One region of the Cellulomonas sp. NPDC055163 genome, then DNA from elsewhere that is predicted to be linked to it. Evidence: riboswitches for the same ligand, from Rfam matches in the RefSeq annotation. Region 1 holds a riboswitch; the other holds the start of a gene.

Region 1 (3,268 bases):
ACGCCTGCCCGAGCGCGAGGTCGAGCTCGGCGCGCAGACGAGCCGGGTCGGCCGCGTGCACGAGGGCCGCGCGGATGCGGTCCTCGGGTACGACGACGTTGCCGTGCACGTCGGTCTGGGCGTGGAAGATGCCGAGCTCGGGCGTGTGGCTCCAGCGGGAGCCGTCGGTGCCGTGGCTCGACTCCTCGGTCACCTCGTAGCGCAGGTGGGTCCACCCGCGCAGCGCCGAGGCCAGGCGCGCGCCCGTCCCCTGGGCACCCTGCCAAGACAGCTCCGCCCGGTACATCCCCGGCGCCGCGGGCTGCGGCGTCCAGTCCAGGGACACGCGTGTGCCCAGCACGTTGCCTGCCGCCCACTCCATGTGGGGGCAGAGCGCACGTGGCGCTGAGTGCACGAAAAGTACACCGCGGGTGATCGCACCTGCCATGTCGCCCTCCTGACGGCTCGAGGTTCGTCTTCCCCAACGACCTCGTCCCGCGAACGGAGTGCACCACGGCCTCGCGGCGTGCTGGTGACAGCATGCATGATCCGGTCGCCCGGACGCCAGCGAATCCGGCCCCGCCACCCGGACGTGCACCGGCCCGCCGGGCGTTCGGTCACGGTTCGCCCCGATAGGTCGGGATCACGGACCGGGACCGCGGCGGCGACGCCGGGCCTGCCCCGGGCCCGGCGCACCCGCCCGGCGCCGCGACCGGTGTCAGAGCTGGTCGCGGATCGCGCGCATCGCCTTCTTGCGCACCGACCGCTCGAGCCGGTCGAGGTAGAGGTACCCGTCGAGGTGGTCCACCTCGTGCTGCAGGCAGCGAGCCATGAGCTCGGTCCCCTCGACGACGACCTCATGACCGTCGAGGTCCTCGCCCACGACGCGCGCGTACCAGGCGCGCTTCGTCGGGTACCAGAGGCCGGGCACCGAGAGGCATCCCTCGTCGCCGTCCTGGTAGTCCTCGGACAGCTCGACGATGCGCGGGTTGAGCACGTAGCCGATCTCGTCGTCGATGTTCCACGAGAAGGCGCGGAGCCCGACGCCGATCTGGTTGGCGGCGAGGCCGGCCCGACCTTCGTGGTCGACGGTCTCGAGCAGGTCCGTCACGAGCGAGCGCACCCGGTCGTCGACGGTCGTGATCGGGTCGCAGGGGGTGCGCAGGACCGGGTCGCCGACCGTGCGGATCTCTCTCATCGCCATGCCCACGATTGTTTCATGCGGGGCTGTCCGACTCGGGCACTCCGGCGGTCGGGGGTGGACACCGTGCGGCCCGGTGCTCCCCTCCGGCCCGCCGCCGTCCTCGCTCCCCCGCGCCCGTGCCGCCTGCACCTCCGCGGTTCACCAACAACGCCCGCGCATCGACGTGGCCCAGGTCACGTGAATGGGACGGGTGCACGACAAAAGGCCCGGGGATATTCCCCGGGCCTTTCGGCGAGAAGGCTGTGCGCGACGCGCGGCCGAGCGATCAGACGTCGGAACGCTGCTGCGGAACGCCCGTGAGGAGCTGGCGGACCTCGTTCTCGTGGAAGCGGCGGTGCCCACCGAGCGTCCGGACGGCCGAGAGCTTGCCGGCCTGCGCCCAGCGCGTGACGGTCTTCGGGTCGACCCGGAACATCGCTGCGACCTCACCCGGGGTGAGCAGAGCGCCCGGCATCGAGGTGGACTCGGAACGGTTGGGGGTGGTGATGGCCATGATGGCAACTCTCCTGTCGTTCGGTAGCTCGGCTGACCCCTGAGGCCCCGTGGCTTTGCGTCCCCACCTTGCGGCGGGTTTGCCGTTTCTCGCTGACGTCCTCAACTATGCATGAACCCGGACAACTTCGCAACAACCCCCCGAGGGTGAAACGACCCGGCCTGGGGGCCGTTCGGGTGAATCGACGCGCTTCGACGGCGCCTATAACACGGCGCGTATCGGCGCGCATCCTGACCGCAACGCGGGCCCGCGTTGGGCCGGAGCAGACGTATCCGTGACGATCTCTCGCCCTCCTGGCCGATTCGTCCTACCCTTGACCCAACGCCCAGGCGCGAGCGGGGCGGGTCGCCAGGTGACCACGGCGGGTGACGGGCGCCTCATCTTGTGCGGGTGAGGCGCCCGAACGCTGTCCGCGCACTCCCGCGCCGCAGAGACGCACGTCACGCCCGGCCGCGTCACCATCCGCTTTGTCCCCTGGCCGCGTCACCCCCCCCCGCCGCTTCCCCCCGCCGCCACCGGGACGGGTCGCCCGCCCCAGCCGCCGGCCGCGCGGTCGCCGAACGACCGGTCCCCGCGCGTCCGCACCGGGCCGCCCAAGCCCCCCGCACGGCCCCTGACCTGCGGCTCTCCGCTCAAGTCACCCCCGTACGTGCCGATGGTCCTCCCGAGGAGCCCACACGTGGCTCGCACCCGGAGGAGTCACGTGCCGCACACCTGGACCGTCCTCGCGCTCGCGCGCCACATCGGCGGGTTCTACCACGGTGAGCTGCTGGCGGGGCTGGTGCGGGAGGTCACCGCGCAGGGCGGTCGCGTCGTCGTGGCCCAGACCGCACCGGAGGAGCCCGAGCTCGACGAGACGGTCGTCGGCGAGACCGCGCTGTCCGTGGCGTGGGACGAGGCCGACGCGGTCGTCACGATCGCCCTGAGCGCGAGCGCGGCCTTCCTCGCGCGGATGCTCGAGCTCGGCAAGCCCGTCGTGCTCACGAGCCAGCGGGTCGACGGCGTCGAGGCGCCCGTCGCGCTGCCGGACAACCACGGCGGGATCCACGAGGCCGTCGAGCACCTGCGCGCGCACGGGCACAGCCGGATCGGCTTCGTCGGGGACCTGCGGCAGTACGACTACCACGAGCGTCACCTCGCGTACCGCGACGCGCTCACCACCCACGGGCTCGCCCCGAGTGACGAGCTGCTCGTCGTGGCGCGGGACTGGTCGGAGGCCGCGGGCGAGGACGCCGCCCGGGAGCTGCTCCGCCGCCCCGAGCGGCCCGACGCGGTCGTCACCGCGTCCGGGCACAACGCCATCGGACTCATCCGCGGGCTCGCCGCCGCGGGCGTGCGCGTGCCCGAGGACGTCGCGGTCCTCGCGTTCGACAACGTCGAGCACGGTGCGTACGCGACCCCGAGCCTGTCGAGCGTGCACCAGCGGTTCGACGAGGTCGGTGCGCTGGCCGGCTCGCTCGTCATGCGCGCCCTGCGCGGTGAGCACGTGCCCGCGGGCAGCCACGTCGCGGCGGCCACCGTGGTCGTCCCGCGCGGCTCGTGCGGGTGCCGCGACGACGTCCTGACCTCGCGTCCGGCACCGGCGTCCCGCG
Region 2 (3,268 bases), on a different contig from region 1:
CTCTTGTTCCCGTTGATGCCCTTGCCGTCCCACCCACGGACCTCGGACCACGGGTACCAGGTCCCGTTCATCTCGTGGTTGAAGCGCAGGACGAGCGGGAGGCCGGTCGCGGCGATGTCGCGGGCGTACTTGCGCAGGTACTCGTCGTGCTTGCCGTTGATGATCGAGCCGAGCGAGTACTCCGGCGCCTCCGCGGAGATCGCGCCGACCTGGCTCTGGCTCTCCCAGGTGAGCAGCGGGATCTGGCCGCGGCTCCACGCCTCCTGGACGGCGTCCGGGCGGAAGTCGGTGTCCCACGACTGGAAGTAGCCGCTGACGTCGGCGTTGCGGTTCACGGCAGCCTGCACGCCGTTGAACTCGCCGTAGTCGAACGGGCTCTGCGTCGTGTAGAGGCCGAACAGCTGGCTCGCCGCGACGATGTCCGCCTTGGTCATCGACGCGGTGACCGGCGGTGCCTGGTAGCCCTTGGGGTTCTGCACCTTGTAGTTGAGCTCGCCGAGCTGCTTCTTCAGGTCCGCGATCTGCGCCGTGGTGACCTTGCTCGCGGCGTTCTGGCGCTCGCGCGTAGCCTTGAGCGTGCCGTTGACGAGGTTCGCGGCGTCCTGCTGCTTCGCGGCCTCGGACTCGGCGCGGCCCAGCTCCTGCTGCGTCTGCTCGAGCTTCGCCTCGAGCTCGGTGATCTGCTTCTTCAGGTCCTCCGCGCGAGCGAGCTGGACCTTGTCACCGGCCTGGGGGCGCGGCGCGGTGAGCTTCGCCTCCATCTCCTCGAGCTGGGAGCTGAGGTCGCGCGAGCGCGCCTGCTCCGTCTGGAGGGCGACCTCGGTCGCGCTCGGCCCGTTCCACACGTACTGACCCTGCGGCGACAGCAGCGCGACGGCGCCGACCGCAAGAAGTGAGACGGTGATCACAGAAGCGAGCACGCGATGGCGGCGCGTGAACTTGAACGGATAGTCGGAAAACATCTGCGGGTGCCTCCACGGCGATGGTCTTCACGGCGCGCCCGGGAATGCTGTCCGGACTGCGTGCGGGTCGTGAGCACGGGTGCTCGTCGGGCGTGAGCGCAGTCGCACGGGTGTGCGGCCGTCGCGTTCGACATCGCCGTGGAGCCCCTCCCGGGGTCCCGGCCGTGCCGGAGCGCGACGTCCGTGTCGCTGTGCGTGTCCTGCTCCAGCACGGTGACACCGTGCTGACCTGCGACGATGGGTGAGAGACAGCGTCGTCGCGGGCTACCGGGGCCGTGGGGGTGTTTCCGTGCCGGGTCGCCCTGCCCGGTCGTGCGGCGGCGACCGCGCCAGACGGCCCAACCTCGGCGCCGGCGTGCGGCCCCGAACTCGGTTCCCCCCGGAAGCCCTGTGCGGTAGGCCCTCATGGTGCACAGGAATCACTCGAAAGAGCAAGAACCCTGCACGGATCACGGTCGTATATCCGAATTGCCCGGGTGCACGCCAGTCACGGCCGGTGCGCACCAGCGTCGCATTGGTCCGCTTTCTGGGACTGGATTAACACGATCAGCGGACGTACGCTCGTCGAGTCCACGAAAAGGCAAACCTGCCGCAAGGCAGCGACGCAAAGCCATGGGGCCCACGCGGTCCGCCAGGCTGCCGAACGACAGGGGATCCCCGTGCAACGCCGCCTCCCGGGGCAGGGCCGTGCCGTGCCCGCGCCCAGCTCCACCACCCGAGCCCGCGCCACCCGCTCCGGCGCGACCGGTGCCGCTCGTCGCCGCACCGCACGCGCGGTCCTGGCCACCGCTGCTCTCGCGGGGCTGCTCACGGCCGCCGCAGTGGCGCCGTCAGCCGCCGCCAGCCGCCAGGTCGTCGAGCCGAGCCCCACGGCGTCGCCCACGCCCTCGCCGACGCCGAGCCCGACGCCGACGCCGACGGCCCTGCCCACGCCCGGACCCACCGCCGAGCCGACGCCCGGCCCGACGCCGGAGCCGACGCTCAGCCCCACCCCCTGGCCGTCCACCGAGCCCACCCCCGACGCGTCGCCCCGGCCCGGGGCCGCGAACGACTGGGCCGAGGACGCCCTGACCCCCGACGACGGCCTGCTGTTCGGGGCGTCGGTCGCGAAGGGCACCCACGCGAGCGTCGACGCCGCCGTCTCGGCGTTCGAGGCCGGCATCGGGCGCAAGCTCGACGTGCACCGCTGGTACGCCCTGTGGGACGAGCTGCCGTCGACGCCGCTGGCGACGACCGTCCAGCGCGGCCGCACGCCGCTGCTCTCGGTGTCCTCGAAGCGGATCGACGGCACCAAGATCTCGTGGGTCGCGGTCGCGAGCGGCGCCCACGACGCGCAGATCGTCCAGCACGCCCAGGCCGTCAAGGCGCTGCGCGTCCCGATGTACGTGTCGTTCCAGCACGAGCCCGACTACTCCCCCGGCTTCGGCGACCCGGCCGACTACCGTGCCGCGTTCCGCCACTACGTCGAGGTGTTCCGCGCGCAGGGCGTGACCAACGCCGTGTGGACGTGGATCGTGACGCCGACGCCCTTCGCGCCCTCCGCGGCGGTGAGCGCCGACGCGCTCTACCCCGGCGACGACGTCGTCGACCAGGTCGCGCTCGACGCCTACAACTGGTTCGGGTGCTCGTCGAACGGGCAGGCGGCGTGGTCGTCGATGTCGCGCGCCGCGTCGGCGTTCCGGGCGTTCGGGCAGGCGCACGGCAAGCCGCTCGTGATCGCGGAGTGGGGCTCGGTCGAGGACCCCGCGGTGCCCGGCCGCAAGGCCGCGTGGCTGCGCGAGTCGATGGCGACCCTCGAGTCGTGGCCCGAGGTCACGGCGGTCCTGTACTTCCACCACCACGGCAGCTGCTCGTGGTTCGTCGACTCGACGCAGAGCGCGCTCGAGGCGTTCGCGGACGTCGCCGACTCCCCCGCGGCGCACACGCGGGCGTCGGCGTTCCTGCAGACGTCGACGACGCACGGGACGGCGCCCCTCACGGTCACGTTCGACGCGTCCCGCTCGTCGGGCGCCGGCGGTGGCGCCGGCGAGCACCTCGCGAGCTGGTCGCTCGCGTACGGCGACGGGACCACGGAGAGCGGCGCGGGGGCGCCGCCGGCGGCGCTCACGCACGTGTACGGGCCGGGCGACCGCAGCGCGCGCCTCACGGTGACCGACACGGCGGGCGGCACGAGCACCGACTCCGTCGCGATCACCGCGGCGGAGCCGCCGACGGGGACGCTCGACCAGAAGGACGTCACAGACACCTCGGCGTCGCTCTACGCCTGGGTCGACCTGCACGGGTACGCGGGCAGCGTGCGCTTCCAG

Evidence for each region. A riboswitch is a leader RNA that binds a small molecule or an ion and turns the genes downstream of it on or off. The one in region 1 is predicted to bind cyclic di-GMP.
Region 2: linked by a shared signal. The riboswitch ahead of ACWFNE_RS01190 (hypothetical protein) and the one ahead of ACWFNE_RS07850 (BldC family transcriptional regulator) in region 1 are both predicted to bind cyclic di-GMP.

What each region holds. Positions count from the first base shown of each region.
Region 1 is NZ_JBSGSU010000003.1:356,706-359,973, reverse strand. It holds gene ACWFNE_RS07860 (DUF3145 domain-containing protein) at 1-427, opposite strand, end outside; gene def (peptide deformylase) at 698-1,183, opposite strand; gene ACWFNE_RS07850 (BldC family transcriptional regulator) at 1,449-1,637, opposite strand; cyclic di-GMP riboswitch class I at 1,696-1,770, opposite strand; gene ACWFNE_RS07845 (EAL domain-containing protein) at 2,380-3,268, shown strand, end outside.
Region 2 is NZ_JBSGSU010000001.1:263,566-266,833, forward strand. It holds gene ACWFNE_RS01185 (glycosyl hydrolase) at 1-962, opposite strand, end outside; cyclic di-GMP riboswitch class I at 1,532-1,606, shown strand; gene ACWFNE_RS01190 (hypothetical protein) at 1,655-3,268, shown strand, end outside.